DNA from 3 places in the Kocuria sp. CPCC 205263 genome. Region 2 is predicted to be linked to each of the others. Evidence: predicted binding sites of a transcription regulator. Region 2 holds the regulator's gene; each other region holds the start of a gene.
The links. The regulator LexA, encoded in region 2, represses DNA repair genes until DNA is damaged. The targets are predictions, from matches to a motif close to TCGAACANNTGTTCGA.

Region 1 (10,312 bases), on a different contig from region 2:
GCTCGGGTTCGGACACTCCCGATCAGGGACCACCCTTAAAGCCGTGGAAGCGGCGGGCGCGGAATGGAGCCAAGGTGAAGGGGTACAACTTCCGGTTTAACAACACCCAGCATGCCTTGCTCAATTACGCCGCCGAAGCTGAAGATACCTCCCAGCAGAAGTTGATCGAAGAGCTCGTATGGCCCGTGCTTGAGGAGCGCTACGGCCAAAACGTGCCGATAAAATAGTCTCTCGCACACCACATTGGTGTGGTATTGGTACTACACCAGTACCATATAAGTACCAGCATGGTGCCGTGTCGGCAGTTGCCGGCACGGCATCTTCATGCCCAAATGCTGCCGTGGAAACTTCTCAGCAGAAGTTGATTGAAGAGCTCGTATGGCCCCTGCTTGAGGAGCGCCCCGGTTACACAGAACTTCTCGAGCGTTGCCCTTTGCACCACACTGGTGTGGTGTTAGTACTACACCAGTACCGCCATGGTATTGCGCCGGCTGCCGTTGGTGCGACACCTTCATGCCTAGATATCGCCGCGGGGTCCCACTGGACTCGCGAACCGTCGTCGCCACTCAGTCAAAGGCTGCGAAGTGACAGCTCCTGCAAATACATGATGCGAGATCACCCGTCGTGTTAAAGCGAAGGAACCGTCATCCACAATTGGTACCACACTGGTACCACATCGGCGTGGCACCAGTGTGGTACCCACTCCGTGTCAGGGACCCTGGGGTACTTCGGGAAATCGCCTGCGCCAAAGAGCATGTGGTGGATGCCGCGCCTCGACGCAGTGCCGGAGGAGGTGAGCTACCGATTAGCTGACGGTGCGTAGTTCGTCCCAGTCGGTGGTGTACCTGGGGGAGAGGTCGGCTTGGTGGTTGGTCCAGGGGGCGGGGGAGTAGGCGCCGGAGCGGCCCAGGGCGAGGGTGCCGGTGCCGAAGCGACGGTTCACCGCGTCAATGAGCTCCCCGATCGGGACCGGCTGCTCGAGCACACCGGGTAGGACAGGCACCGAACCCTCAGGGGCGAGGTCCGTGCACAGGATTCCGGCGCGCATGTAGGACATGCCATGCATCAGTTTGGGCACCAGCCCCGCCCGGGCCGCGGCCACCAGGGGAGTGGGCTCGTTGGTGGGCACGGCCAGACGCACCTGGGCGGAGACGTTGTGGCTGGGTCCGGGCCGGTGCGGGGAGGTGGTGGCGAAGACGGTGAGGCGCCCGGCGACCGTTCCTTCCTTCCGGAGCCGGCGGGAGGCGCGCTGGGCGAACTCGGCCACCGCGGCCCCGACGATCTCCGGGTCATAAATCGGGTCCGGGAACGACCGGGAGACCAGGATCTGCTGCTTGGTCGCCACCTCGTCCTCCACCGGGATGGCGGGGAAGCCGTTGAGCTCGAGCACGGTGCGCATCTGCACCACAGAAAACGTGTCCCGGACGGCCACCGGGTCCACATCGCGCAGCTGCGCCATCGTCTCGATCCCCATCGCCTCCAGGCGCTTGGCCAATCGTCCCGCAATGCCCCAGACCTCGGTGACCGGCAGCACCGCCATGAGCCGGTCCCAGTACCCCTCCGGGGCCTCGTCCCAGTGGACCACCCCACCCGTGGCCGGTAGCTTCTTCGCGGCCTCGGTGGCGATCTTCGCCCGCGTCTTCGAACTCGCGATCCCGATGCTCACCGGCAGCCCGACGTTGCGGGCCACGGTGGCCTGCAGCCGGCGCGCCCACCGCACCTGCTCCGCCGGGGCGCCCTCCGGAGGAAGCAGGAAGCACTCGTCGATGGAGTACACCTCCTGCCCCAGGCTGTGGCGGGCCAACAGCAGCATCACGCGTTCGGACAAATCCGCATAGAGCTGGTAGTTGGAGGAGCGCTTGATCAGCCCCCACCGGGCCGCGTCGGCGCGCAGCTGGAACCAGGGATCCCCCATCTTGATCCCCAGAGCCTTGGCTTCGGGGGAGCGGGCGACGACACAGCCGTCGTTGTTGGAGAGCACCACCAGCGGCTTACCCGCCAGGGAAGGCTCGAAGAGCGCCTCACAGGAGGCGTAGAAATTGTTCACGTCCACCAGGGCGATCACCACACACCACCGCCTACCGGTACTTCTGCTGGTTGATGTGGCGGATGCCGTAGACCACCACACCCCAGACCACCAGCTCGCTCAAGGAGGGGACTTCCACGTCCGGGTAGGCCGGGTTCTCCGGGTGCAACACCACCCGATCGGGGTGGACGTGCAGGGTCTTGATGGTGAAGTCCCCGTCGAGTACGGCGATCACCACGCTGCCGTGCCGTGGGGTCAGGGAACGATCCACGAGCACCTCGTCCCCGGAATAGATACCGACGCCTTCCATGGAGTCCCCGGTCACGCGGAAGAGGTAGGTGGAGGTCACGTCCCGGATCAGCACCTCGTTGAGGTCGATCCGCCCGTCGTCGAAGCTGTCCTGAGCGGGGGAGGGGAAGCCGGCCGGGACCCGGACCAGGACCGCATTCACCAGCACCGGGTCGTCAATGCTCAGCGGCACGGGGGGTCTCATACCGCCAGAATAGAACATGGTTACTAATTGCGATTGCTGATGTGCCTGCTACTAGTAAATGTATTCGTTTGTGTTGGTTCGGTTGCCTCCGAAGTTCGGCAACGGCGACGACCCCTGGAAGAGTCGGGGACCTGACCCGGGAAGGTCAGCGGTGCGAGGGCGCGCTCGACCACTGCCCCCATGGCCCGTCCGGGATGGCCGCTGGGCAGCGCAACGAGGTGGTGACCAGAGCAGAGACCGCTCGAGCTACCAGGGGGTTGTACATCCGCCTGCCCTACCGTGGAAGCATCTCCCCCAGGGGGGCTCACACAGTCGGCGTCCTCGGGGTGGACCTGCCATGAAAGGCCCCGGCCATGAGCCGCACCATCTCCGTTTTCGTCCGCATCGACCGCTCTACCCACACCGTGACCCTGATCGTCACCGGGAACCCGACACCTGGCGACCGGCAGGAACTGACCCGGATGACCGCCCGGGCCCGCGACCTCTTCCCGGATGCGGTGGTCACCGTGGACCTCAGCTCCACCCGGGCCCCCGACCCCCCGGACCCGCAAGAGGACAACTCCAGCCACCGCGACGACGGGCAACCCGAAATCAGCAGCACTCCCACCACCGCGCATCGGGGGAAGTAGAGGACGGACGGGGGCCAGCCGGGGGTTGGCCCGGGGTGTTCTCTCGCTCAGGCTGGGCACCAGGATCGGGGCCACGGCGTGCTGACCGGTGGCCCCGACCAGCAGCCGAGCACGGGGGTTCAAGCGGTGGAGGCGGAACCGCTCGGGGGCTGGGACCGCCTTCAGTCGTTCAGACCACTCTCGCCGCCCCCGAGAACGGGGGCCCACTTCTCCCGGGGCGCCGATTGCATCCAACGGCTCGATCCGTGATCGAGCACGCTTCAGGGGTTTCGGTCGCCGGGTACGGAGAGGACCATAGGAGGCAGCATCTTCGCGGTGGGCTGTTCCTCAGGGGAATGAGGATCTCAAAGATGAGCAGGTGCGCTCAGTCGTGGCACGCACGAGCCCGGCCGACCTGGTCCGTGCAGTGCGCTGTGCCCGGCGCAGGAGGGCTCCGATGAGTGAGACCTTCCACCTCGAGCTCACGGCCACCGACCCGGAGGCCGTGTCCATGCTGTTCGACACCATCGGCGCCCGCTTCGCCTTCCACCCCACCGACCGCGACTTCTCCTACCACGACGACCGCGCCGGGGACGAGGACCTGACCGTCTCCCAAGTGCAACTCGTCGGGGCGTACTCCTCCTTAGGCGACACGGAGATGTTCAGCGTTGTCCACGGGCACACGGGCCGCTGCGACTGGTCCACCCGCGACGAGGCCGGCACGGGGATCAGGACCCCGGTGCTGATCGCTCCGCGCAACCCCACCCTGTTCGTCGTGGACACTCTGGCGGCCACCAACGTCTACCTCACCGCAGGCCTCCTTCAAGAGGTCGCCGGCACCGTCTACGGTGCCGAGAACACCCCGGTGGCCTTCGCCTCCTCCCACCCGGCCAGCCCCCGCCTGGGCTCCTACTGGGCGGGTTTGGCTCGCCTGGCCCAAGACACCGTGGACACCGGCGCCTTCGAATCCCCCCTGGTGCGCGCCAACCTCACCCGCCACCTGGCCGTGGCCATGCTCGAATGCTTCCCTCTGACCGGTGACCACGAAATGCGATCACTGACCATGGCCGCCCAAACCCGCCGCTACCGCATCGCCAAACAATTCATCGACGACCACGCCCACCAGCCGATCACCATCGAAGACATCTCCCGCGCGGCGAACACCACCACCGCCACCCTGACCCAGGCCTTCCGCGCCAACCACCCCCACGGGCTCACCCTCACCGTCTACCTGCACCAAGCACGACTGGCCGGAGCCCACACCGAGCTCCTCAACGCCGATCCCACCACCGGGGCGACCGTGGCCGCCATCGCCGCCCGCTGGGGCTTCGCCCACTCCGGGCGCTTCGCCACCGACTACCGCGCCGCCTACGGCGTTTCCCCCAGCACCACCTTGTACCGATAACCCCGCACCCCGGCCATCGGGGACCAGAGCAGCGGCACCGGTGACGGCCCGACACTCAGCGCAGCCACCGGCGGCCCTGCGAATCTCACCCCAGCGAGGGCGGCGGGGTGGGGGAAAGACGACGGGCCCTGCTCATGGGGGGATGGCAGGGCCCGCGTGGGTCCCCACCAGCGGTGAGGACACCGACGATCGCGCCGCACCCCGACCTGAAGGGGGGTCAGCCGGGGGGCACAGATCGACCCTGGCGACATTACCGCCAGTCACAGCGCACATAACGCCTCGACACCCCGCAACTCAGACGGCACCCGACACCGGGCGGGCAACGTCCAAGCTGCCCTGGGCCGGGCAGGAGAACCTGGCCGGGACCCGGGCCAGGGCCCCTCCAGCGGATTCTGGTGTGTGGCCCGGACACGCCGAAGAGTCCACCGAGGACGAGGAGCTGTCCGGCTGACCGGCGGTGAGCTGAAGGCCCCCCCTCCACTGATGAAAGCCTCGGTGGCCCCGGGGGAGTGGGGGAGTGGGGGAGCAGCCCTCGGTGCCCTGGGCTGCCCGCATACCGTACGCGCCCCGCGGCACGGCATGGCGTGGTGGTCGTGCTCAAGTGCTGAGCCGTCCGGCGAGACGCGATTCAGTGTGACCGGTGCAACATTTCGCATATTGTTGCCGCTGGTCAGGGCATGGTTCATGGTGGGGACAGAGGACGAACGGGGCTCGCCGTGGGGGCAGGTTCCATCGTCGTCAGGCCCCAGACTGGCGCCGCCCACAGCGGACAACGGTGTCCTGTGGGCGGGTGCGACCAGCAGTCTGCATCAAGGGGTGAGCGTTGGAGGCGGTACAGGCCGGGGGGCCGTGTACCGCCTCCAGCCACATCTGGGTCACTGCGGGCACCAGTACCGGAGACCACCGACGTCGCAGACAGTGGCCGCCGCCCTCCGGCAGAGCCCGGATCAGATCTTAGGAGCGTGCTGCGGCCACCTCGGGAGCACTCGTCCTGGACGTGGTGGAGGACAAGCTCGGTCACACCGACCTGCCAGAACCCCGGGCAGGTGGCCTGGACGGCTCCCCGCTGCAGCCCGGTGCGGCGCACCCTCGGCCACGCGGTGGACCGGGCGGGACCAGCCGGGATCAGCGGTCGAAGGGAAGATAGGTCCTCAGCCACCCGCTCACCCACCGCTGCAGGTCCTCGGGATCCCACCCCGGGGCGTTCACTTCCAGGGCATCGGCTGCTGTCCGGTCGACCGCGGTGACGCCGTCCCGGGCGGCCAGCTCGGTGGCCAGCCGGGCCACCAACCCGGGGTGCTGGCCGGCGATGTCGGCGCGCACCCCGACATCGAAGCCGGTCGGGGCAGCGACCACCACCACCGGCGGATCCACCACCATCGACGGGTGCTCATCGTGCAGGGCGGCGATCATCGCCGCCGCGTACTCGGCCAGCTCGTTCTTCCCCAGCGAGGGTTCCCCGCGTTTGAGCCGCAGCATCCCCGCCATCGGCAAGGTCGGCACGAAAATCTGCTGCCCGCCCCCGAGCAGCACCGGGTGCTGATGCAGATGATGCCGTGAGTCTCCTGGGGAGCCCAGGCCCCAGACCGCGCTCGGGGCGCCGATGATCAACACCTGGGCCAGGTAAGAGACCAGCCCGTCCAGCAGCACGAACATCGTCGCCGAGGGCACGTGCATGCTGGTCACGGTGTGCCGCGCCCAGGACGGCCACTTCTCCCGCGGTTCCACCGCATCGGTCACCGTGGGGTCCGCCGCCAGCTCCGCCCGCCGGGAGGTGATCCACGCCCACAGCATGCTCAACGATGCCGGGGTGCCATCCAGAACCACCTCGATATCGATGCCCTGAGTAGCGAGCTCGGTACGCAGACGCTGCAGGGCCGGGACCCGCTCGGTGAGGAACTCCTCCAGGGCGGCCTCGGCCTGGGCGGGGCTCATCCGCCGGTAGTGCGTCATCGGCATGGTCCTCACCGTAGCCAGCACCGGGCCGGGACCGGTCGACTCCGGCCAAGATGACACCGTACGAGCCCCTGGCGCGGGGCTCGGCCGGCCACCCGCGACACCACCGGTGGCCGGTTCACAGCCCCGCCCCTACGACAACCGGGCCCGCGCGGTCTGGGTTACTGCACGGGTCCTTCCAGGGGGTCCAGGAGCCGGCGGGCGGCCTCGGGCACCGACTGGTGCTCGTGCTCGGCGGTGCCCTGGAGTCGGGCCCTCGCTTGGGACCGGTCCAGGTGATGGCGTTCCATGAGCACCCCGGTGGCGGTGTCGATGGTCTGCTGGCGGGTGAGCACGGCGCGCAGCGCCGTGCTCACCCGGGGTGGATCCTGGCTGGCCTGGCCTCCGGTGAGCAGGGCGGCCAAGGCCCCGGCCACCAGCTCCAGGGACCGCTCATCGGTGGCACTGAAGGCGTGAGGGGTGGTGGCGTAGACCTTGATCACGCCCAGGGTCTGCCCGCCGGCCACCAGCGGCACCGCCAGCACCGCACCAACACCCATTCGCGCCACCGCCGTCGACCAGCCCGGCCACCGGATGTCGGCCCCAGGGTCCTCGACCCGTTCAGTGAGCGCACTGGCCCAAGCACTCAGACACGGGCCTTCCCCGAGCTCGTCCTGCACCCCGTCGATGGCCTCGATCACCGTGTCCGTGGCTGCAGCGGTGACTTCCGATCCGTCCGGTTCCAGCAAGGACACCCCAGCCCCGGCCGCCGGGCCGATCAGATGCACGGCCAGCTGGGCGATCTGGGTCACCGCACTCGGGGCGGCCGCCTGCCCGACCAGCACCTCGTGCAGGCCGGTGAACAGCACCACCAAATCCTCCACCAACGGATCCGCATCCCGTGTCATGGTCCCATCCTCCCCGACAACACCGCCCCAAACACTGCCTCAGCACTACCTGCACCGCGTTCGTGTCACCACACACCACCGCCCGGTCACCCCCGGGGGCTGCGGGCAGCGGCGGCCCCGGCGGCGATCTGCGCGGCCCACCGCACCCTAAACGGGCGCCCATCCACCGGCGCCACCCCCGCAGACCTAACGGCCACACCCCATGCCCCAGCATCCGCCGCCTGCTGGGCGGCGTACCGGGCCGCAGCCGCGACTGCTTCGGCCCGGCGCTGTTCGGCCTCTGCCGCCGCCCGCTGGTCGGGGGAGCGCATTGGGGTGCCGTCGGGGTGGGTCCAGGCGCGCAGGCGGGCGGCGAACCAGGCCCCGGGGTGGGTGATGCCGGTGGCCGCGTCGTGGGGGTAGCGGTGGCCGTTAGGTGCCCAGTCCAGGGCGTGGAGCACATCGGCGATGGTCCAGCCGGCCTGGAAGTGGGTTTTGGCCACCGAGACCACGTAGGCGGTGGTGATCCGCCGCAGCACCAGGGCGTGGTGTTGGAGTTCCAACCCCGCCCAACGATAAGCCTGCTTCCAATCAGACCGGGCCGCCCCCACCGTCAAAGGCTGAACCGTCCCATGAGCCGGCCACAGTGGAGCTGTCCGCTGGGCCAGGGCGGCTTGGACCTCCCGCCGCTGTGCGGCGGCTTTGGCAGAGGGTCGCGGCGTAGCCGCGTCCTTTGGGGAAAGGCTTTCGCGCGCGTGCGGGGGAGAACATACCCCCTCCGGGGGGACCGGGCCGACATTTATATCCACAGCCTCAGCTGCCTCCTCTTCCGTCCTCTCGGCCGGCGTGGGCGCCTGCTTCGGGGGCGCGGGGACGGTGAGGGCGTAGACCGGGGCCTCGCCCTGCTTCTTGCCCGTGGACCGCGGGGTGTAGCGGGCCGAGCGGCCGGTGGCCACCACCGCCAGCAGCCCCCAGTCCTTGAGCCGGCGGATCATCCGCCCCACCGAGTCCTCATGCACCCCGAGGCGCTCAGCGACCCAGGCCCAGGTGGTACGCCAGGTCCGCGACCCCGGATCCTGCTGCACGGCGATGACCTCGACCAGGGCGGCCATGTTGGCCCGGCCATCGGCACGCATCAGCTCCAGGGCGGGGTGTTCTAGGGCGGCACGCTTCCAGGCGACCACGTGGCGGGCCAACCGGTAGCCCTTGGGCACGGCGCGCAGCACCACGGCCTTGGAGCGTTCGTAAGCCACCCGCACCCGCCGACGGTGCGAGGGGAGCTCCCCGGGGGCCTCGAGGGCAGCCTCGGGGGAGGTGTGTGACCGAAAATCGGCGCGGTTGAGTGATGAGGGGTCCATTTGCGGACGCGCCTCAGGTACACTAGGGGACACAACAGTCCCCTGGTATTGGGTTCATGCGGTTCCTGATTCAGTTCTGTTGAACCAGCTGTCACGAGTTTGGCGACCTGGGACAGCTGATTGACTTAGACGGCCCGCCTTGCCCGGCGGGCCGTCAGTCGTTTAAGCGGTGTTCTTGAGCGGGAGTTCCGCCTCCTGAAGATTGTCGAGCTTATTGGGACGGCCGGCGGCACGTTCAATAAGGGCGCCGATGTACTCAGCCATAGACAGACCCGCCTTCGAAGCATCTTCTGCTGCGAGTCGATGCTGCTCAGGAGTCAGGCGCGTACTGAAAGGCACCTTCCGTCCTTGCATCTTGGGGGCCCTGTAGTCATTCATAGGCTCAGTCTTACATGGCGCATGCGCATGCGCCAGACATGTAGGTCGCGTGTCGCCGCTGATGCAAGTCGCTGATTTGGGGCACTCAACTTCCTAGTACCCGCTGTGCCCCTCGGGGTGGGTGACGACTTAGCGCTGGCCTCGATGTAATAACCGTCGCGGCTGGTCCAGCGCCAGCGACTGCCGCACCATCCGGTGACGTCTCATCGCGCTTCAGCCCCCTTTCGCTTACATATGGCTCGCCCCGGACCTGCCGGTGCTGGTCGTTGCTGCAACGAGAGTTGTCGTGAGCTGCCCGGGAAGACCCCGGTGCAGCAGCTGTTTCCCCTCGTGGGCACGGGGTGTTCGAATTACTGGGTGGTGGTGATCGGAACGCGGAGGACACCCCCGTGTGGATATGAGCTGGTCAAGTCCTTCGTCGTCCCATTGGAGGTACTCGGCCAGCCGCTCACCGGAGGCGTCGCGCATCACGGCACGGTCCGTATCGCGGACCGCTTTCCGCATGGTGGGGTCACTCGTGGCCGGGCAGGGACTGGGGCATTGGACCCCTCGCGTTGGCGCCCTGCTCCTCATGTGTGCGCCGACGCGGTCAGGGCCCGCACTCACTGCTGAGTGCGGGCCCTGGCGGGGTGGCTGCGGTAGCTAGGGGCGGTGCTGGCCGTGCCGGAGTTCGGTGTCGTTTTCGCTGTTCCCGATCGGGTCGGACTCGTGCGGTTCGGAGAACGACTCGAAGACCTTGTCGGTGGTCTCGTTGAGCCTTTCGTCGTCGGATTGCTCCTCCGCCACCCGCACCTCGTCGCGGATCTCGACGTCGTCACTGGGCATTTCAGCGGCCGCGCTTGCCCCGTCGTTGCGCCCGTCCATGTCCGTCCTCAGCCGTCCTGGCTGGTAGCGGCCGGCGGCGGATCGGCGTGGTTGTAGGCGTTCGTCGCGGCGGGTTGAGCGGTCAGCTCAGCGGGGGCCTCGTCGTCCACGCTGTCATTGTTGCGATCGGTGTTGGCGGTCAGGGAGTCCTCATTGAGGACGCTGAGGTGTTCCTGCTGCACCTCGGCGTTGGCCTCACCGAGGTCATCGGATTGGTGGGTCATCGTCTGGGTTCTTCCTGCTCGGTAGTGGTGTCCCCGATCCTAAAGGGACTGCACCGTCTGTTCCGTTGTGGAGCAAATTGAGTGTCCGACGAAGACCGAAGCTCGGCAGCGGACCCGTCGGGTGGCGGTCGAGG
Region 2 (10,312 bases):
TCCCGCGCCTGCGCGGCTGGGGCGAGTCACTGTCCCGCCAGGCCGGCGGTCGCGCCGCCGCCGGTGAGGGCATCGGCTCCCGCGGCCCCGGTGAGACCAAGATCGAGCTGGACCGCCGGCGCATCCGCACCCGCATGGCCAAGCTGCGGCGCGAGATCGCCGCGATGAAGCCGGCGCGCGAGACCAAGCGGCTCAACCGCCGCCGCCACTCCGTGCCCTCGGTGGCGATCGCCGGCTACACCAACGCGGGCAAGTCCTCGCTGCTGAACCGGCTCACGGACGCGGGTGTGCTCGTGGAGAACGCCCTGTTCGCCACCCTGGACCCCACGGTCCGCCGCGCGCAGACACCGGACGGCATCGGCTACACGCTCTCGGACACGGTCGGCTTCGTCCGGTCGCTGCCCACGCAGCTCGTCGAGGCGTTCCGCTCCACCCTGGAGGAGGTCGCCGACTCCGACCTCATCCTGCACGTGGTGGACGCCTCCCACCCGGACCCGGAGGGCCAGATCCGCGCGGTGCGCCAGGTCTTCACGGACATCGACGCGCAGAACATCCCCGAGATCATCGCCCTGAACAAGGTGGATGCCGCCGACCCGTTCGTGGTCGAGCGGATCAAGCAGCGCGAGCGCAACGTGGTGGTGGTCTCGGCCCGCACCGGGGAGGGCATCGAGGAGCTCCGGCAGCGGATCAGCGAGTCCATCCCGCGGCCCGAGACGGTGCTGGACCTGCTCGTGCCCTACCAGCGCGGCGACGTGGTCAGCCGGCTGCACGACTGGGACGCGGAGATCCTGCGCACCGAGCACCTGCCCGAGGGCACCCACCTGCTCGTGAAGGTCCGCGAGGACCTCGCGGCCGAGCTCGCGGAGTTCGCCCCCGAGCGCGCTCCCGGCTTCGGCGCCGAGAGCGCCTGAGCGCGTGGCCGCCGCATTCGTGGACGAGTCCGGGCACGACGTCTCGGGCGTGCGCCCGGAGACCCTGCCCGGGGCCAAGGACTCCCTGGCCCTGCTGGACACCGCCGTGACCGCGATGGGCGGGCAGGTCCGGGACGGGCAGCGGCTGATGACCGCCAAGGTGGCCGAGGCCCTGGACCGGGGCCGGCACCTGCTGGTCCAGGCGGGGACCGGCACCGGCAAGTCCCTCGCGTACCTGGCCCCGCTCGTGGAGCACGCCCAGCGCGCGGACAAGCCGGTGGTCGTGGCCACCGCGACGCTCGCGCTGCAGTCGCAGATCGTCGGCCGGGACGTGCCGCGCCTGCTGGCCGCCCTCGAGGGCGAGCTCGAGCGGGACGTGGACGTGGCCCTGCTCAAGGGCCGCAGCAACTACGCGTGCCTGCACAAGATCGAGGGCGGCTACCCGTCCGACGACGAGCCCGGCGCGCTCTTCGCGCTGCCCGACGCCCCCCCGCACCCCGGCCCGCCGCAGCCCGAGGCCGCCGAGAACCCCGGGCGGCTGGGCCAGGAGGTCCAGCGCCTGCGCGAGTGGGCCCGCGAGACCGGGACCGGCGACCGGGACGAGGTGCTCCCCGGGGTCAGCGACCGCGCCTGGCGCCAGGTGTCGGTCACGGCGAAGGAGTGCCTGGGCCGCAGCTGTCCCCTGGTCGAGGACTGCTTCGCGGAGCTCGCCAAGCAGCGGGCCGGTGAGGCCGACATCGTCATCACCAACCACGCCCTGCTCGCGATCAACGCGTTCGAGGGCATCACGGTGCTGCCCGAGCACGACGTCGTGGTCATCGACGAGGCACACGAGCTCCAGGACCGGGTGACGGGCGCCGTCACCGGACAGCTCTCCGCGGCGATGGTCCGCTCGGCCGCCGCGTCCGCGCGCAAGCACACCTCCGCGAGCCCCGACTCGCTCACCGCCGGGGCCGCCAACCTCGAAGCCGCCCTGATGGGCGCCCCCGCCGAGCTGCTGCACCGCGGCCTCGGGGACGCCCAGTCGGCGGCCGTGGCCCAGATCCGGGACGCCGCCCGCACCGTGATGACCGAGTCCAAGGCCGGTCCCGGGGAGAAGGACGGGGACGCCGGCCGGCAGATGGCCCGCTCCCGGGTGAGCGACGTCCTCGAGCTGGCGGAGCGGATCCTCGCCGCCGAGGAGCACCGCGAGGTGCTGTGGATCTCGCGGCAGGGCGGCTGGGAGCCGGGTCGCGGCTACGTGCCCGCGGAGGACACCGACCCGGCGACCCTGCACGTGGCCCCGCTCAGCGTGGCCGGCACCCTCCGGGAGGGGCTGTTCGACGGGCGCACCGTGGTCCTCACCTCCGCCACCCTGTCCGTCGGCTCGTCCTTCGACTCCGCCGCCGGCGCCCTCGGCCTGCGGGGCGAGGGCGCCCCGCACTGGGAGGGCGTGGACGTCGGCAGCCCGTTCGACTACCCGAAGCAGGGCATTCTCTACCTCGCCAAGCACCTGGAGAAGCCCGGCCGCCGGCTCACGGAGGCCCAGCTGGACGAGATGCTGGCCCTGCTGGAGGCCTCCAGGGGCGGGGCCCTCGGACTCTTCTCCTCCCGCCGGGCGGCGGAGGAGGCGGCCGAGGCGCTGCGCGGGCGCACGGAGCTGCCGATCCTGTGCCAGGGGGAGTCCTCGCTCGCGGGACTCGTCCAGGAGTTCACCGACGACCCGTCCACGAGCCTGTTCGGCACCATGAGCCTGTGGCAGGGCGTTGACGTCCCGGGGGCCTCGTGCCGGCTCGTGATGATCGACCGCATTCCCTTCCCGCGCCCGGACGACCCGCTGGCGAGCGCCCGCAGCCGCGCCGCGGAACGGGCCGGCGGCAACGGTTTCATGTCCGTGTCCGCGACGCACGCGGCCGTGCGGCTCGCCCAGGGGGCCGGGCGGCTCATCCGCGCGGGCGGTGACCGGGGCGTCGTGGCGATCCTGGACTCCCGGATCGCGACCGCCCGCTACGGCGGCTTCCTCCGCGGGTCCCTGCCGCCGCTGTGGACCACCACGGACCGCCAGGTGGTGCTCGGCGCCCTGCAGCGGCTCTCCGTGGGCTGAGCACGTCCGGCGGACGCCCCCGGGGTCTCCCCGGACCGCGCCGGGCTCGCACGGGGTCCGCAGATGGTCCGGTCGGTAGCCGGCCCGGACGGCAACGGGCCCCCCGCCGGCGGCGGAGGGCCCGGGTGCCGGGGGCGTGCGGCCGCTCAGAGGCTGCGCAGCACCGAGACGACCTTGCCCATCACGGTGGCGTGGTCGCCGAGGATCGGCTCGTAGCGAGTGTTCTGCGGCAGCAGCCAGGTGTGGCCGTCCCGCTGGCGGAAGGTCTTGACCGTGGCCTCGTCGTCGAGCAGGGCGGCCACGATGTCACCGTTGTCGGCGGCGCTCTGCCGGCGCACCACCACCCAGTCGCCGTCGCAGATCGCGGCGTCGATCATCGAGTCGCCCTTGACGCGCAGCATGAAAAGCTCGCCGTGCCCGACCAGCTGGCGGGGCAGGGCGAGGACGTCCTCCACGGACTGCTCGGCCGTGATCGGCCCGCCGGCGGCGATGTGGCCGACCAGGGGGACCATCGTCACGTCCGCCGAGGTGGACAGCTCGGCCACGGCGTTCTGGGCGGCGGGACGAGCGGTCCGGCCGGCCGGTGCCGCCGGGGCCTCCTGCGACGGCTCGGCGGACTCCGCCCCGGCGGTCCCGCGCAGCTGCAGGGGAGTGAGCACCTCCATGGCCCGCGGGCGCTTGGGGTCGCGGCGCAGATAGCCGAGCTTCTCGAGCTGGGCGAGCTGGTGGGTGACGCTGGAGAGCGAGGCCAGGCCCACGAGGTCCCCGATCTCCCGCATGGACGGCGGATAGCCGTGCTCGGCGATGGAGCGCTGGATGGCCTCGAGGATGGTGCGCTGGCGCACGGTGAGCCCGCGGCTGCGCGAGCGTGCCCCGGGGCGGGCGCCCCGGGCGCGGGGCTCCTCAGGGGTGGGGGGCTGGGCCATGGGAGCGTCGTCCTTTCCCGTCCGGCTGCAGGTGCCGCAGCCGGTCTGCGCGGTCCCGGTTCCGATGTCGGACCCGGGTGGTTCGATGGGTCCCGGTCGGCAGGCGCAGGGGGTCCGCAGCGCGCGCCGGCCGGGGGCCCGAACCTGTCCTCAGCCTAGGCGACACGCCGTGTGTGTTCAAACATATGTACGACCCGCTGTCGACAGCATTCGCAGACACGTGCTAGACATGGGTCATCGGTATTCGAAAGTATGTTCGATCGAATGGAGGCCCGCGAGGGTCGTCGACCGGACCGGTGTTCGAGATCGCCCGCTCCGTGCGGGAACGTCAAGGAGTTCATGTCATGAGTGCCAGTGCCACCCTCACCGCCGTCGTCGCCCGCCGCCGCGAGTCCGCAGGATCCGCCCGGGGCCTCGGCCGTGCGCTCCGGCGGGCCCGTCCCGCCCGCTCCGCGTCCCGCACCCCGCTGACCCTGACCCGCCGCGGCCGCCTGGTGTTCCTGGGGCTGCCCGTCCTGGCCGGCTCCGCCGCCCTGGTGGTGCTCGCCGTGATCTTCCTCGTCCCCTCGACGGCCACGGCCACGAGCGCGCCCGTCCCGGGCTCCGGGACCGAGCAGACCACCGTGTTCCCCGGGCAGAGCCTGTGGGAGCTCGCCGTGGCGGCCGACCCGGACCGGGACCCGCGGGAGGTCATGGACGAGATCGTGGAGCTCAACGACTTGGACAGCTCCGTGCTCGTGGCCGGCCAGCTCCTCGAGGTCCCGGCCGCCTGAGCCGCCCGCCCGATCAGCACGCCCCGATCTGCACGCGCCGGGCGGAGCACTAAACTGTCCGGGTGACGCAGAACCTGGACCGACTCAACGCCCTCCCGCTCCGCGACGACCTGCGCGGCAAGACGCCGTACGGCGCCCCGCAGCTCGACGTCGCCGTGGCGCTCAACACCAACGAGAACACCCATCCGGTCCCGGCGGACGTGCACGCGGCGATCGTCCGGGAGGTCACCGAGGCGGCCTGGACCCTCAACCGGTACCCGGACCGCGAGTTCACCGCCCTGCGCGAGGAGCTCGCCGCGTACCTCGGCCACGGGCTCGGGCCCGGGAACCTGTGGGCGGCCAACGGGTCCAACGAGATCCTGCAGCAGATCCTGCAGGCCTTCGGCGGCCCCGGCCGCACCCTGCTCAGCTTCGTCCCCACCTACTCGATGTACCCGCTGCTGGCCTCCGGCACGCACACCGGCTTCGTCGCCGGGGAGCGGGCGGCGGACTTCGGCCTGTCCGCGGAGTCCGCGGCCGAGCAGGTGCGCCGGCACCGCCCCGACGTGGTCTTCCTCTGCTCGCCCAACAACCCGACCGGCACCGCGCTGGGCTCGGACGTGGTCACCGCCGTGTACGAGGCGGGGGAGGAGTTCCGCACGGTCGTAGTGGTCGACGAGGCGTACGCGGAGTTCTCCCACGGCGGCACCCCCACCGCGCTCACGCTGCTCGAGGGCCGGCCCCGGCTGATCGTCTCCCGCACCATGAGCAAGGCGTTCGCGCTCGCCGGCGCCCGCCTCGGCTACTTCGCGGCGGCGCCGGAGGTCGCCGACGCCGTGCGCCTGGTCCGGCTGCCGTACCACCTCTCCGCCGTCACCCAGGCCACGGCCCTGGCGGCCCTGCGCCACTCGGCGTCGTTGCTGGCCAACGTGGAGGACATCAAGGTCCAGCGCGACCGGATCGTCGACGAGCTCAAGCGGATCGGGCTGGAGCCGGCCGAGTCGGACTCCAACTTCGTGTTCTTCGGCGGCATGGAGGACTCCCGGGCCGTGTGGGGGGAGCTGCTCGAGGACGGGGTGCTCGTGCGGGACGTCGGGATCCCCGGCCACCTGCGCGTCACCGCCGGCACCGAGGAGGAGACCACCGCGTTCCTGACCAGCATGGAGCGGATCGTCTCCGGCGGCTGAGAGCCCCGGGGCCGGGTCCGCCCGACCCGGATAGCATGGAGGCAGACCACCACCACCGGGCCCGGGGCGCCGCCGCGCGTCCCGGCCCGGACCACCCGCAGCCCACCGACGGCCGTGCCGCGCCCGCGAGGAGTTCCCACCGAATGAGCGACCAGACCACCACCGGCCCCCGTGCGCCCCGCCGCGCCGCCCTGGAGCGGCGCACGAGCGAGTCCACGGTGTCCGTCGAGATCGACCTCGACGGCACCGGCGAGAACGACATCGACACCTCTGTGCCCTTCTACGACCACATGCTGACCGCGCTGTCGAAGCACTCCCTGATCGACATGCGGATCCGGGCGACCGGGGACACCCACATCGACGTCCACCACACGGTCGAGGACACCGCGATCGTCCTCGGGGACGCCCTGCGCCAGGCGCTGGGCGAGAAGGCCGGGATCCGCCGCTTCGGCGAGGCCACCGTCCCGCTGGACGAGGCCCTGGCCAACGCCGTGGTCGACATCTCCGGCCGGCCCTACGTGGTGCACACCGGCGAGCCGGAGGGCCAGCAGTACCACCTCATCGGCGGGCACTTCACCGGCTCCATGGTCCAGCACGTCTTCGAGTCCCTGGCCTACCACGCCGGGATCTGCCTGCACGTCACCCTGCTGGCCGGCCGGGACCCGCACCACATCGCCGAGGCCCAGTTCAAGGCCCTGGCCCGCGCGCTGCGCCAGGCCGTGGAGCCCGATCCCCGGGTCCGCGGCATCCCGTCCACGAAGGGGGCCCTGTGAGCACCGACGGCGCCGCCCGGCCCACCGTCACGGTCCTCGACTACGGCGCCGGCAACGTGCGCTCGGCCGTGCGCGCCCTCGAGGCCGCCGGCGCGGACGTGGTGCTCAGCGCCGACCCCGAGGCGGTGCTCGACGCCGACGGCCTCGTGGTCCCCGGCGTCGGCGCGTTCGCCGCCGTCATGGACGGTCTGCGCTCCGTGGACGGGCTGCGCCTGATCGGCCGCCGCCTCGCCGGAGGTCGGCCCGTGCTGGGCATCTGCGTGGGCCTGCAGGTCCTCTTCGACTCCGGGGTGGAGCACGGCCAGGAGACCGAGGGCATGGGCGAGTGGCCCGGCGTCGTCGAACGGCTGAAGGCCGACGTCGTCCCGCACATGGGCTGGAACACGGTCCAGCCGCCCGAGGGCAGCGTCCTGTTCCGGGGCATCGAGGACCAGCGCTTCTACTTCGTGCACTCCTACGGGGTGCAGGAGTGGGACTTCCCGCAGAGCATCCAGAAGATGCGGCCGCCGCAGGTCACCTGGTCCGACCACGGCGGGCGCTTCATCGCCGCCGTGGAGAACGGGGCCCTGTGCGCCACGCAGTTCCACCCCGAGAAGTCCTCCGAGGCGGGCATCCAGCTGCTGCGCAACTGGCTCGGCACCCTGCCGCGCACGGGACGCCTCGACCATCTCAAGGCCGGCGACCCCCTCGGCGGGGACACCCTGGCCGGCCGGCCGACCCTGGAGAGCCAGGACGGCGCCTCGTGAGCGCGGCCGTCGTCGTCATGGTGCTCGGGGCGTTCGTCGCCGGCGGCGCCATCTCGTTCCACCAGCAGCGCAAGCCGCTGTGGACGGTCGTCCTCCTGGCCGCCGTCGCGGCGGCCCTCGTCGGCTACGGCTGGTACGCCTGGTTCCAGGGCCGCTGAGCCCCGGGCCCACCCCGAACGCCCGCACACCCGCACCCGAGCACCGAGAGAAGAGAACCCATGTCCCTGAGCGAGACCCCCCGCCTCCAGCTGCTGCCCGCCGTCGACGTCGCGGACGGCCAGGCCGTGCGCCTGGTCCAGGGCGAGGCCGGCTCCGAGACCGGCTACGGCGACCCGCTCGAGGCCGCCCTCGCGTGGCAGGAGGCCGGCGCCGAGTGGATCCACCTCGTGGACCTCGACGCCGCCTTCGGCCGCGGTGACAACATCGACGTCCTCCGCCGCGTGGCCGCCGAGCTGGAGCTGAAGGTCGAGATGTCCGGGGGCATCCGCGACGACGCCTCGCTGGAGCGGGCGCTGTCCCTGGACCCCGCGCGGATCAACCTGGGCACGGCGGCCCTGGAGAACCCCGAGTGGACGCAGAAGGTCATCGCCGAGCACGGCGACGTCATCGCGGTGGGCCTCGACGTGCGGGGCACCGTCCTCGCCGCCCGCGGCTGGACCGAGGAGGGCGGGGACCTCTGGGAGGTCCTGGACCGCCTCGAGGAGCACGGGTGCGCCCGCTACGTGGTCACCGACGTCACCAAGGACGGCACCCTCAAGGGTCCCAACCTGGAGCTGCTGCAGGAGGTCGCGACCCGCACCGACAAGCCCGTGGTCGCCTCCGGGGGGATCTCATCCCTCGAGGACCTCGCCGCCCTGCGCACCCTGGTGCCCTCCGGCGTCGAGGGCGCGATCGTGGGCAAGGCCCTCTACGCGGGCCGCTTCACCCTCGAGGAGGCCCTCGACGTGGCGGGCCGGCCGGGAGCGCGGTGACGGAGCGGCCCCTCCCGGCCCACATCGCCGCCCAGCTCGCGGGCGCGGGCGGCACGGCGGACACCGGCGGCCAGGCCTGGGCCGGGCGCGACCTGGGGGAGGGCACCAGCCACACCCACCGCTTCCCCGACGACGACGGCGCCGCCGCCCCGGCCGTGCTGCAGGCCCTCGAGGACCTGCGCGCGGGGAGGGGGGACGAGTCCGCGGTGGTCGCCGCGCTGGCCGGGACCCGGGTGTTCGTGCCCGTCGTGGCCGAGGTCTCGGCCTCGACCGTGACCGAGGCCGGTCTGGTGGCCGACAAGGAGGCCGACATGGCGCTCGTGTCCCTGCGGGCGGCGGACGGCCGGCAGGTGCTGCCGGTCTTCACGTCCACCGCGGCGCTCGCGGGCTGGCACGCCCAAGCGCGGCCGGTGGCCACGGACGTCCGCCGGGCGGCCGTGGCCGCGGTCAAGGACGGCACCCAGCTGCTCGTGCTCGACCCGGGCGCGGCGCTCCCGTTCGTCGTGCGCCGCCCGGCCCTCTGGGCGCTGGCCCAGGGCAGGACCTGGACGCCCTCCTACCGCAGCGCGGCGGTCGAGGCGGCCGTGCGGCGCTGCGCCGAGGACCTGCCCGGGGTTCTCGGCGTGGGGACGGCCCCGGGCGACGGGGTGGCCGTGCGCGCCGCGGACGGGGCGGTCGTCCGGGGCGGCGGGGCGGGCCCCGAGCTGGCCGTGGTGCTGTCCCTGCGCGCCGGGCTCGACCGGGCGCAGCTGGACGACGTCGTCGCCCGCTTCCAGGCCCGGCTGAGCGTCGAGCCGGCCCTCGCGGAGGACGTGGACTCGATGCAGCTGCGTCTCACGACGGCGGGATGACCCGGGGAACCCGGATCAGCCCGCGGCACTCGTGGTGACGGTCCTCAGTTGACGGGACCCGTAAACCGCTCGCCGGGTCCCTGGCCGGGGGCGTCCGGGTAGCGCGAGGCCTCCCGGAACGCGAGCTGCAGGGTGCGCAGGCCGTCGCGCAGCGGCGCGGCGTGCTGCGAGCCGATCTCCGGGGCCGCGGCGGTGACGAAGCCGGCCAGCGCGGTGATGAGCTTGCGCGCCTCGTCGAGGTCCTTGAGCTCCTCCGCGTCCTCGCCGGCGGCGAGACCGCACTTCACGGCGGCGGCGCTCATGAGGTGCACGGCCGCGGTCGTGATGACCTCAATGGCGGGGACCTCCGCGATGTCGCGCATCTGCTCGTCGACGGCGCTGACCGTCTCCTGCGGGATCTCCTGGCCGGACCGTGCGGCGTCGTCGTCGAAGCGGAAGGTGTTCTCGGAAGTCATGGCCCAACTCTGCCACACCGCTGTCCGCGGCCTGGACCGTCCCGGCCCCGCCAGCACTATCCTGCTGGGGAGGCCGGGGTGCGGCCGGGAGGAGGCGGGGACGCCGTGTGGATCGGGTGGATCGAGTTCGACGTGCTCCTGGGGGACGTGCACTCCCTGAAGGGCAAGCGCTCCGTGGTGCGGCCCCTCGTCGCGGAGCTGCGCCGCCGGTTCCCCGTGACCGCGGCCGAGGTCGGCCACCTGGAGCTCCACCGCCGGGCCCTGGTGGGCACCGCCGTGGTCGCGGCCGACGCCGCCCGCCTCGTCGAGGTCCTCGACGACGTCGAGCGCTTCGTCGCAGCCCGCCCGGAGACGGAGCTGCTCTCGGCCCGCCGGGCCCTGCACAGCACCGAGGACGAGTGACAGCGCGCACGCCCGCCGTTTCCCGAACCGGCGGCCCATGGGCTAGACTAGCCGGCAGTGTGCAAGTGGAGGAGACTCCCACCCGCGCCGGCCACGGTCCCCGATCCTCTCGGACGACCTGCCCACGGCCGCCGGGTCCGCGACGACATCGTCCGCACGACGGCACGGCCGGGAGTTCCCGCGTCCGCGCCGTCACGCAGCGCGCCACCCCCGGGTGGCGCACCGATGAGCCTCCGCTTGCCGACCGCAGCGGGG
Region 3 (10,312 bases), on a different contig from region 2:
GCGCCCGGGCCCGCGCCGGGTCAGGCCTGCGCCAGCTGGGGCAGCACCGTCTCGCCGAAGGCGTCGAGGAAGTGGCCCTGCTCCTGCCCCACGTGGTGGAGGTAGATCTCGTCGAAGCCGAGGTCGGCGTACTCGTGCAGCCACTGGGCGTGCCGGCCGAGGTCGGCGGAGACGTTGACCGCCCCGGCGATCTGCTCGTCCCCCACGTCCTCCTGGACCGCCTTGCGCAGGTAGTCCTGGGGCGAAGCGAGCTCGGCCATGGTCACGGGGTCGAAGACGTTGGTGCGCCACTGGTCGAGGGCGATCGCGCGGGCCTGCTCCGGGGAGGGCGCCCAGCTCAGGTGCACCTGCAGCGCGGTCCGCCCGGTGCCGCCGGCCTCGCGCCAGGTCTCGAGCATCCGGCGCAGGTCCTCGAGGGGCTGCTGGACGGTGATGAAACCGTCGGCCAGGGGGCGAAGCGGCGGACCGTCGCCGGGGTGAGCGCGGCCACGCGCAGGGCGGGCAAGACCTCCGGCGGGTCCCAGACCCGGGCGCGGTCGGCGTGGAACGGCTCGCGGCAGGACACCTCCTCGCCCGCGTGCAGCCGGCGGACGGCGTCGAAGCTGCCCTCGAGGAACCGTTGCCGGTGCTCCTTGGCCGGCCAGTCCGGGGTGACGGCCCGCTCGTTGAGCTTCTGCCCGCTGCCCAGGGCGGTCCAGATCCGGCCGGGGAACATGCGGGCGAGGGTGGCCGTGGCCTGGGCGGTGACCACGGGGTGGTAGCGCCGGCCCGGGGCGTGCACGAAACCGAAGGGCAGGTCCGTGGTGGCCAGGGCGGCGCCCAGCCAGGACAGGGCGAACCCGGAGTGGCCCTGGTGCGGTGACCACGGCTCGAGGTGGTCCGAGCACATGGCGGTGCCGAAGCCGGCCTGCTGGGCGTGCCCGACGTCGCGCAGCAGCTGCTCGGGAGGGATCTGCTCGTGGGAGGCGTGGAAGCCGATCGTCGCCATGGGGTCCTCCGGTCGAAGGCGGGAACAGGACAGTGGGATCAAGTCAGTGGGATCTGGACGGCAGGAGAAGGGCGACGGGACCGAGTGGGAACGGGTGCCGGGTCAGCCGGCCGCCACCCGGAGGTCCTCGGCGGGGGTGCAGACGTTGCGCAGCTCGCCGATGCCCTCGATCTCGGTGACGACCTCCTGGCCGTCCCGCAACCAGATCCGGCGGGGCTTCTTGGCCAGGCCCACGCCGGCGGGGGTGCCGCAGGCCACGAGGTCCCCGGGCTCGAGGGTCAGGAACCGGCTGAGGTACTCGACCAGCTCCACGGCGGAGAAGATCATCCGGTCGGTGCCGGAGTCCTGGTGGCGCACGCCGTCCACGGTGCAGCGGATCGCCAGTCCCGCCTCGGGGTCGACCTCGTCGGGGGTCACCACCACGGGGCCCACCGGGGTGGTGCGGTCGAAGTTCTTGCCCTGGAACCACTCGGAGGTCCGGCCCTGCCAGTCCCGCACCGAGATGTCATTCATGATGGTGTACCCGGCGATCGCGGCCCGCGCCTGGTCCGGCGTGGCGTGGCGCAGGGGCGAGCCGATCACCACGGTGAGCTCGGCCTCCCAGTCGATCTTCTCGGACTCCTCCGGCATGGCGATGGGGTCAGTGGGGCCGATGAGCGCGGTGGCGTACTTCGCGAAGATCGTGGGGTGCTCCGGGATCTTCTGGCCGACCTCCTCCGCGTGGTCGTAGAAGTTCAGCCCGGCGCACAGGATCTTGCCCGGGCGCAGGACGGGCGTCGCCAGGTCCTCCGGGGCCGGTGCGGGGCCCGGCTCCCCCGGCAGCCGCAGGTCGCCCCCGGCGAGGAGGGCCCCGACGTCGGGGACGGGGAGGTAGACGGTCCGCCCGTCCTCCTGCCGGAAGGCCTGGGTGGTGCCGTCGCGTCGCACGGTGCCGAGTCTCACGGGTGCTCCCTCACGTTCTGCGGTGCGGTCTCCACCGACGATCCTATGCACCTCCAATGGGAGGGTGCACCGCGGCGGCCCTACGCGCAGCGCACCACGCGGATCCCCGAGGCGCTCGTGGCGGCGAGCAGCCGCCAGCGCCCGGTGTCGAGGGTGTGGACGAGCTCGAGGGTCAGCAGCTCGGAGCGGGTGTTCAGCTGCACCTGGACCCGCCACATCTGCTGGTCCACCGCACCGATCCCCCGGTCCTTGGGCAGCCGCGCGTCCTCGGACCACCAGGCGCGGCGCTCGTACCAGCGCACGGGGCCCTGGGCCACCAGGTAGTCCCGCCCGCGCCAGCGCACACCCACCGGCACCCCCTCCGTGTCGCAGTCCACGTCGACGCTCTCCGTCAGGAAACCCACGACGGCTCCTCTCTCCCTCGGCCGGCGCCCGTCCCCGGTGCGCCCTATTCCCTGGAAGCTAGAACACCTGTACGACACGCTAACTCGGAAGAGCACGGAAAAGGAACAGGTGTTCCCTTGAAGTTCCCGCTCCGACCCGGCCGTTCACTTTTGCGATCGAGAACGGCGAAGCATGGACAAGCCCAGCGAAATGGATACGCTGAATGCACGGAGGGCCTGCCCTGCGCGGCCCGCCCGGACGTCCCCTGTCCCTCGTCCGCCCCGCCGGAGCAGCCGGCGTCGACCTCACGGAGGCCTTCCATGACCGGAACCATCACGCTGATCGCCCACACCGCGGCGAACACCAAGAAGCCCGCGGTGAATCTGCGTCCGTCCGGCCCGGAGGACGCCGAGAGCCTCGCCCAGCTCTACTACTCCTCCTACGAGCAGGGCGGGGTCTCCAGTCTGGAGGAGGCCCGCCAGGTGATCCGGGGAGTCTTCGACGGGGAGTACGGGCCCTTCCTCCCCGAGGCCTCGCCGGTGGTGGTCGACGACGACGGGACCGTGGTGGCCGCGGCGCTCGTGCTGGCCCGGCGGGTGGGTGAGGACCTGCCCGACGTCCCCTACATCTTCGAGCTGTTCACGGCGGCCTCCCGCCGCCGCCAGGGCCTGGCCGAGCAGCTCGTGCGCTGCGCCATTGGCACCCTCTACGACAACGGCTACGACCAGGTCAGCCTGCGGATCGCCGAGGACAACGCGGCGGCGCTCGCGCTCTACCTGACGCTCGACTTCAACCGCTGGGTCCCCGAGACGGACTACGTCTGAGCCCGGCGGGCGCTCCGGACCGGGGGACGCCGGAGGGGACGCCGGCACGAACAGGACCCGGCACCAGGCCGTGGAAGAGGTCCGGGATCCGCGATGCGGGTCCCGGACCTCTTCTGTGACCGGCTCAGAGCGAGAACTCCTCCCGGACGGGGGGATCGGCGGCGATGTCGACGAACCGCGCCCAGCGGGGGCGCACCGCCACGAGCCGGGTGCTGTCCTTGCCCGTGGCCCCCGGGTGCCGGGCCTCCAGCACCTCGCCGGCGTCCTGCGCGGCGGAGCCCTCCAGCACGGCGGCCTCACCCTCGAGCTGGAACTCCTGGCCCGTCCCGGAGACCACCACGAGGGAGACCCGGGGGTCGGCGAGGAGGTTGGTGTACTTGCGGCTGCGCTCGTTCGTGCCGAAGACCAGCCGCCCGTCCCCGAGGGCCGCGAGGTTGATCCACGCGGACTCGGGGCAGCCGGCGCCGCTGTTGGTCGCCACGACCCCGCCGCCGTGGGCGCGGACGAAGGCGGTGACCCGGTCCGCGGGCTCCCGGGGGCTCAGAACAGGCTCCGCTGCGGCTCGACGAGCTCCGGGGAGTTGTTGCGCACGTTGCCGACCGCCGGGCCCACCGGGTCGAGCACCCAGCGGGCGGCCGTCCGGTGCGCCTCGGCCCGGACCAGGTCCACGAGCTGCGGGGCATCGTCCTCCCCCGGGCGCAGCCAGTCCCCCACGTGCTCGGGCGCCAGCGGGATCGGCATCCGGTCGTGCAGACCGTGCAGCTCCGTGAGCACGGGGTGCTCGTCGGAGGGCTCCGGGGAGTCGGTGGTGAGGATGGAACAGGACAGCAGCCAGGCGCTCCCGCCGCCGTCCCTGCCGGGCTGCAGGGCCGCGGAGTGCAGCTCCGTGCCCTCGGGCACCCGCCACCACTCGTAGATCCCGGCGAACCAAATGGTCTCCTCCGGATCGGCCGGGTGGACGTAGTAGGGCTGCTTGCGCCCGCCCTTCCCGGCGCCGGGCTCCTTCTTCCACTCGTAGTAGCCGTTGGCCGGGACCGCGCACCGGCGGGCCCGGACCGCCTTGCGGAATGACGGCTTCTCGAGGACGGTCTCCGACCGGGCGTTGAACATCTTCGACCCGACCGCCGGGTCCTTGGCCCAGCCCGGGACCAGTCCCCAGCGGGCCACGTGCAGCTCGCGCACCAGCTCCCCGTCGTCGTCCCGGCCGTCCCCGCCGGTGAGGCGTTCCAAGACGATCGGCACGTCGGTGGTGGGCGCGGTGTTCCAGTTGGCCCGCAGCCGCTCGGAGTCGGCCTCGCCCAGGCTCTCGTCCGGGACCGCCCCGGTCGCGGCCACGAGGTCGCCCACGGCCCTGGCGATGACATAGCGTCCGCACATCTGCTGCCTCCTCGGTCTGCCCGGCCCGCGGCCGGGGCTCAGTCGGTGAGCGGCCCGTACCCCAGGTACCGGGAGTACATGCCGTACACCTTGCGGATCCCGCGCTCGACGTCGGCCACGGTAGTGCCCGGACGCAGGTCGTCCACGGCCCCGGCGGTGGCCGGGTCCCAGTCCAGGTCGAGGGCCGAGTAGACGTCGGTGAGCACCGAGCGGATGGGCTCGGACTGCTCGACCACCAGCACGGTGCTGAAGTACCAGGCGCCCGCGACCACCCGCTGGGCCGTCCCGGCCAGCTTCACCTTCCGGCCCGGGGTGGACGACGACGCCGGGTGCGTCCCGTGCACGCTGTGCTCGCCGGCACAGTACTCGCCCGGGATCTCACCGACGTCGGCCTCGACCTCGAGCTCCTCCAGGGCGGCCACGATCATGTCGCCGAAGAGCCGGTAGCGGTCCTGGATGCCCGAGGTGGGGTCCTCGGCGGCCTCGAGGTGGTCGATGATCAGGCATCCGCCGTGGTAGGCCGCGGCGCGGCCCCCCACCTTGCGGACCAGGGGCTCGAACCCGCTCTCGCGCGCGGCCCGGGCGGCGTCGGGGAAGCCCGGGCGCAGCTCGTCCCGGCGGCCGAAGGCGACCGTGGGTGCCGGTTCGTACAAGCGCAGGACGGGCCCGCTGCGGCGCACGTCGGCGAGGAGGGTCATGGCGCTCTCGTAGTCCTGCTGGGCGCCCAGGGACTCGCGCTGGCGGAGAAGTTTCATGCTGGCCCCAGTCTAGTGGCGGATCCGGACGGTCCTGCGGCAGGTCACGCCCCGGTGATCCCGCTGCCGCGGAACCAGCGACCCAGGGCCATGGCGCTGAGCTCGACCTTCTCGGCCCACGCGACCGCCTCCTCGTCGGCGGCGTCGGAGACGTGCTTGACCATCCGCAGCGGCACACCCAGGTGCCGGCAGGCCACCGCGATCGCCCAGCCCTCCATGTCCACGAGGTCCGCCCGGGCGGCCAGGGCGTCCCGGGCGGGTCCGCCGGCCACGAAGGAGTCCCCGGTGGCGAGCACGGGGCCGTCGCCGCCGAGCTCGATGACGTTGTCCACGGGGATCCCAGCCGCGCGCAGCAGCTCCTCGTCCACGTCCCGGTTGATGATCCAGGAGGGCTCGAGCACCCCGGTCAGCCCGTGCTTCAGGGCGCCGGCGCTGCCGATGTTGAGCACCGTCAGCTCCGCCCGGCGCGCGGGGTCCGGGCAGCGGGTCAGCACCGCCTCGGTGGTGCGCACCGCCGCGGCCGACATCCCGACACCGGTCAGGACCAGGTCGATGTCCTCCGGGAAGTACTTGGTCTCCAGGGGGTGGGCGGCGAGGACGAGCAGCTGTGGCACCCCGTCACTCTATCCGCACTTCCCACCCGCCCCCGCCCGGCCTGACCTCCCATCGGCGGGACGGCGGCCCGGCGGGGGGAGATCAGGCCGGGCGGGTGGTGAACAGCGCGGCGAGCCGCCGGTCGGAGTCCGCCTGGGCGTCGAGATCGTGCGCGCCGCCCGTCACGAGCAGCTCGTCCGCCCCGGTGCGCGCGAGCAGCCGTTCCAGCTGGTCCCGGACCTCCGGGGCCGTGCCGTGGACGGAGGTTGTGAGGGTCTCCTGTACGAGGGTCCGCTCCCGGGCCGTGAGCCCGTCGGGCTCCGCGGGCCGCGCGGGCGCCAGGGGCGGGAACTCACCCCGGGTGCGGGAGGCGGCCAGGGCGCGGGCCTCGGGCAGCAGCAGTTCGCGGGCGGCCGCGCGGGTCCGCGCCACCGCGACGTTCGCCGAGACCACCGCGTAGGGCTCCGGCCACCACGACGACGGGCGGAACTGCGCGCGGTACCGCTCGAGCACCGCGGCGCCGCCGCCGGGGCCCTTGCGGAAGAGCGCCGGGCCGCCGAGCACCACGGCGAGTCCCGCCCGGGCCGCGGTCTCCACCCCGGCGCCGGTCGCCAGGACGAAGACCGGTGTGGCGGCGTGGTTGCGGGGCCGGGCGGTCACCGGGGCCGCGCCGGAGAGGTGCGCGAGCAGCTCGGCCAGGTCGTGCCCGAAGCGGTCCGCGGCCTCCTTGCCGGTGCGCAGCGCATCCCGGACCGCGGCGGTGAAGCCGAGGGAGCGGCCCACCCCGAGGTCGATCCGGCCGGGGTGCAGGGCCTCGAGGGTGGCGGCCTGCTCGGCGACCACGAGGGGCTGGTGGTTGGGGAGCATGATCCCGCCGGAGCCGATCCGGAGACGGCGGGTCCGGGCGGCCAGAGCGGCCATCAGCACCGCCGGCGCGGACCCGGCGATCCCGGGCACCGCGTGGTGCTCGGCCACCCAGAACCGGTGGTAGCCCAGCTCCTCCGCACGCTCGGCCCGCTCCAGGACGCGGGCGAGGTCCTCGGCCTCCGTGGAGCCGTCCCGGGTGTTGGCGCGGTCGAGGAGGGAGAGCGGAACGTCGGAGAGGGTCATGGTGCGCACAACCCGGGCGGCGCCGGAAGCATTCCGGGCCGCTGCCGCCGTCCGGGGTGGTCAGGGCCGGCACCGGACCTGGATCCGTCCCTCCTCGACGCGGGTCTCGTAGCTGGGCTGCGCGGCGGTCGCCGGTCCGCGGACCACGGCGCCGTCCGCGAGCCGGAAGGTGCTGCCGTGCCAGAGGCAGGTGACGCAGCCGCCGTCGAGGGCCTCGACCCGGTCCCCGTCGCGGACGAGCAGCACCGAGACGCTGCCGGCCGGCACCCGTCGGTGCTGGCCGGCGGCGAGGTCGGCGTCGGCGAGGACGTCGGTCCACCGCCGTGGGCCCCTCCGCCAGGCGGTGCGGTTGACGTTGACGCCCCGCGCGAAGACCAGGTGGCCGCCCAGGTAGCCCCCGCCCGTGACGCAGCCGTAGCCGACCAGGGCGAGGGCCCTGCCGGCGCCGCGCCGACCCCGGAGCCGGGCGGCGAGCGAGGCCGCGTAGAACGTCAGGGCCACGCTGTTGGCGGTGGCGTGCACCAGGCCGATGCGCCGGTCGGCGCCCTGGGTGTCGAACCAGTCGTTGAGCCCGGTCGCCGCCGTGGGAACGGCGGCGGCCAGCCCCGCGGCCACGAGCACGTCGGCGGCCCGGGCCGTGCTGGGGCCGCCGGCCAGGTCCAGCACCGCCGCCATGGTCCACGCACCGATCGGGACGTCGGTGAGGAGGGGGTGCAGCGGGTGCCCGATCACCGTGCCCGATCACCGTGCCGCTCAGCACGGTGCGCACCGGCGCGGGCCGCACCGCCCGGCCCACGGCGCGGGCCAGGGGCTCGGCCACCCGGTCCAGCGCCTTCCACGTCTCCACGCGGGCCACCAGGTCCTCGAACTGTGTCATGACCGCCCCCTCAGCGCCGGGGCGGTCAGTGTCCCACCCTGCGCCGGGCGGGACAAGGACGTCCTGGTGTGTGAAGACCGGTGGCGCCAGGAGCCGCTCAGCCGGCGCGGTCGAGGGCCTCCTCGGCGGCGACCCAGCCGAGCATGGCGCACTTGACGCGGGCCACGAACCGGGAGACCCCGGCGAAGGCGGCGGCGTCGCCGAGGACCTCCTCGTCGGGGACCACGGTGCCCCGCGAGCGCAGGAGGTCCCGGAACGCGCCGATCAGCTCCACCAGCTCGGCCCGCGTCATCCCGGGGGCGGTCTCGGCCAGCACGGAGGCCGCGGCCATGGAGATCGAGCAGCCCTCGCCCTCCCAGCTGAGTTGGGCCACCACCGGCTCCGCGTCCCCGGGGCCGGCCGCGAGCTCGACCCGCACGGTGATCTCGTCGCCGCACGTGGGGTTGTACTGGTGCGACTCCCCGGCCCCGTGCCCGGGTGCCGGGGCGGCCAGGCCCTCGCCGGAGCGCCGCTTGGCGTGGTCGAGGATGACCTCCTGGTACATCCCGTCCAGCGCGCTCATGGGGTCCTCCTCGGTGGGTTCAGTGGGTTCTGCGGGTCCTGCGGCTCCGGCCGTTCCGGTGCGGCGGTCACGGTGCTCAGCCGGCCACGCGGAAGTAGCTGCGGACCCCGGCGAGCTCGGCCAGGAACCGGTCGACGTCGGCGGTGGTGTTGTAGAGGTAGGCGCTCGCCCGCGTGCTGGCGGTCAGCCCCAGCGCCCGGTGCAGCGGCTGGGCGCAGTGGTGGCCCACCCGCACGGCCACCCCGGCGGAGTCCAGCACCTGCCCGACGTCGTGGGCGTGCACCCCCGCCACGTCCACGGCCGCCAGACCCACCCGTTCGGCGCCCGGGGGCGGGCCGATCAGCCGGATCCCCTCCAGCTGGGCGAGACCGGCCGCGAGCCGCTGCCCCAGCTCGTGCTCGTGGGCCGCGACCCGCTCCATCCCGATGCCCTGCAGGTAGCGCACCGCCTCGGCCAGCGCCACGGCCTGGGCGACCCGCTGGGTGCCGGCCTCGAAGCGGGTGGGGGCCGGCAGGTAGCGGGCGGACTCCATCGTGACCTTCGTGATCATGGACCCGCCGGTGAGGAACGGGGGCATCGCGTCCAGCAGCTCGGACCGCCCCCACAGCGCCCCGATGCCGGTGGGACCGAGCATCTTGTGCCCGGAGAACACCGCGAAGTCCACCCCCAGGGCGGGGAGGTCCACGGGCAGGTGCGGCACCGACTGGCAGGCGTCCAGCACGGTCAGCGCCTCCGCCGCCCGGGCCAGCTCGACGAGACGGGCGACGTCGGTGATCGCACCGGTGACGTTGGAGACGTGGCTGAAAGCCACCACCCGGGTGCGCTCGCCGATGACCTCGGCGGCGGCCCCGAGATCGAGGGCGCCGTCGTCATCGACGGGGACCCAGCGCAGGGTGGCCCCGGTGCGGGCGGCCAGCTCCTGCCACGGGATGAGGTTGGCGTGGTGCTCGGCCTCCGTGGTGACGATCTCGTCGCCGGGGCCCAGCCGGAAGCGGGCGGCCGTCCCTCCCCCGCGTCCGGCCGAGGCGTTGGAGAAGGAGTAGGTGAGGAGGTTGAGGGCCTCGGTGGCGTTGGAGGTCCACACCAGCTCGCGCTCGGTGCCGCCCACGAAGCCGGCCACCACCCGGCGGGCCTCCTCGTAGGCGTCGGTGGCCTCCACGGCCAGGGCGTGGGCGCCGCGGTGGACCGCGGCGTTGCGGTGCAGGTAGAAGTCCCGCTCGGCGTCCAGGACGGCCAGGGGCTTCTGGGAGGTGGCCCCCGAGTCCAGGTAGACCGACGGGCTGTTCGTCAGCAGCGGGAAGTCCTCCCGCAGCGCACGCACCTCGGGATCGGTCAGGGGCAGCACGTGGTTTCCTTCCATGCTCCGACACTGTACGGCCCGGGCCCGGGTGTTCTCCGGTCGGGCGCCTCCCGGCGTCACGGGCGGGCTACCGGTGGCGGTGGCGGGCTACCGGTGGCGGGGGCGCAGGTAGGTGTTGCCGTTCGCGTCCTTCTCGACCACGAACTCGTCCTGCAGGTCCTGGTACCACTGCTTCGTCTGCTCGCTGGGCTGGTCCTGGCCCCGGAGGTCGCGGGGACTGCGCACGGCGGGCCCGTAGAACCGCATGGCGAAGTCGTCGAAGCGCCGGAACAGGCTGCGCCGGGGCTCGTCGTCGGCGTGCTGGTGCTTGCGCATGGTGTCCTTCCGGGTGGCGGGCCGGGCCGTCTCTTCCCATGATCTCCCGCCGGACCGCGGAAGGCGAACCCGGAACGGTGCGGGAGGAGCCACAGCCGGCGGTACGGGGCGACGACGGCCCACGGGGCGACCGGGTGGGCGGCCTGTCAGGAGAACGCCCGGACGTATTGACGATCATCGATGCTGGTGGCACTCTTCCACATAGACGGACGTCGATACCAAGG

Region 1: the regulator LexA is predicted to act here: its motif matches at 2,572-2,587, upstream of RF647_RS14830 (LexA family protein).
Region 3: the regulator LexA is predicted to act here: its motif matches at 2,394-2,409, upstream of RF647_RS05315 (DUF6504 family protein).

Annotation. Positions count from the first base shown of each region.
Region 1 is NZ_JAVKPV010000010.1:12,167-22,478, forward strand. It holds gene RF647_RS14820 (hypothetical protein) at 1-227, shown strand, start outside; gene RF647_RS14825 (Y-family DNA polymerase) at 806-2,068, opposite strand; gene RF647_RS14830 (LexA family protein) at 2,079-2,519, opposite strand; gene RF647_RS14835 (hypothetical protein) at 2,873-3,148, shown strand; gene RF647_RS14840 (helix-turn-helix domain-containing protein) at 3,585-4,532, shown strand; gene RF647_RS14845 (hypothetical protein) at 5,658-6,491, opposite strand; gene RF647_RS14850 (GAF and ANTAR domain-containing protein) at 6,650-7,375, opposite strand; gene RF647_RS14855 (hypothetical protein) at 7,462-8,607, opposite strand; gene RF647_RS14860 (hypothetical protein) at 9,733-9,954, opposite strand; gene RF647_RS14865 (hypothetical protein) at 9,963-10,178, opposite strand; gene RF647_RS14870 (hypothetical protein) at 10,300-10,312, shown strand, end outside.
Region 2 is NZ_JAVKPV010000002.1:461,756-472,067, forward strand. It holds gene hflX (GTPase HflX) at 1-911, shown strand, start outside; gene RF647_RS04515 (ATP-dependent DNA helicase) at 916-2,994, shown strand; gene lexA (transcriptional repressor LexA) at 3,141-3,920, opposite strand; gene RF647_RS04525 (hypothetical protein) at 4,265-4,693, shown strand; gene RF647_RS04530 (histidinol-phosphate transaminase) at 4,756-5,859, shown strand; gene hisB (imidazoleglycerol-phosphate dehydratase HisB) at 6,003-6,632, shown strand; gene hisH (imidazole glycerol phosphate synthase subunit HisH) at 6,629-7,378, shown strand; gene RF647_RS04545 (hypothetical protein) at 7,375-7,536, shown strand; gene priA (bifunctional 1-(5-phosphoribosyl)-5-((5-phosphoribosylamino)methylideneamino)imidazole-4-carboxamide isomerase/phosphoribosylanthranilate isomerase PriA) at 7,597-8,349, shown strand; gene RF647_RS04555 (SseB family protein) at 8,346-9,200, shown strand; gene RF647_RS04560 (DUF1844 domain-containing protein) at 9,245-9,655, opposite strand; gene RF647_RS04565 (DUF503 domain-containing protein) at 9,761-10,057, shown strand.
Region 3 is NZ_JAVKPV010000003.1:112,988-123,299, reverse strand. It holds gene RF647_RS05330 (hypothetical protein) at 21-398, opposite strand; gene RF647_RS05325 (LLM class flavin-dependent oxidoreductase) at 338-988, opposite strand; gene RF647_RS05320 (fumarylacetoacetate hydrolase family protein) at 1,091-1,930, opposite strand; gene RF647_RS05315 (DUF6504 family protein) at 2,011-2,334, opposite strand; gene RF647_RS05310 (GNAT family N-acetyltransferase) at 2,635-3,138, shown strand; gene RF647_RS05305 (pyridoxamine 5'-phosphate oxidase family protein) at 3,263-3,682, opposite strand; gene RF647_RS05300 (SOS response-associated peptidase) at 3,679-4,515, opposite strand; gene RF647_RS05295 (lipoate--protein ligase family protein) at 4,554-5,270, opposite strand; gene RF647_RS05290 (nucleosidase) at 5,315-5,884, opposite strand; gene RF647_RS05285 (MsnO8 family LLM class oxidoreductase) at 5,967-6,974, opposite strand; gene RF647_RS05280 (DUF2231 domain-containing protein) at 7,035-7,706, opposite strand; gene sufU (Fe-S cluster assembly sulfur transfer protein SufU) at 7,949-8,413, opposite strand; gene RF647_RS05270 (aminotransferase class V-fold PLP-dependent enzyme) at 8,490-9,773, opposite strand; gene RF647_RS05265 (hypothetical protein) at 9,861-10,088, opposite strand.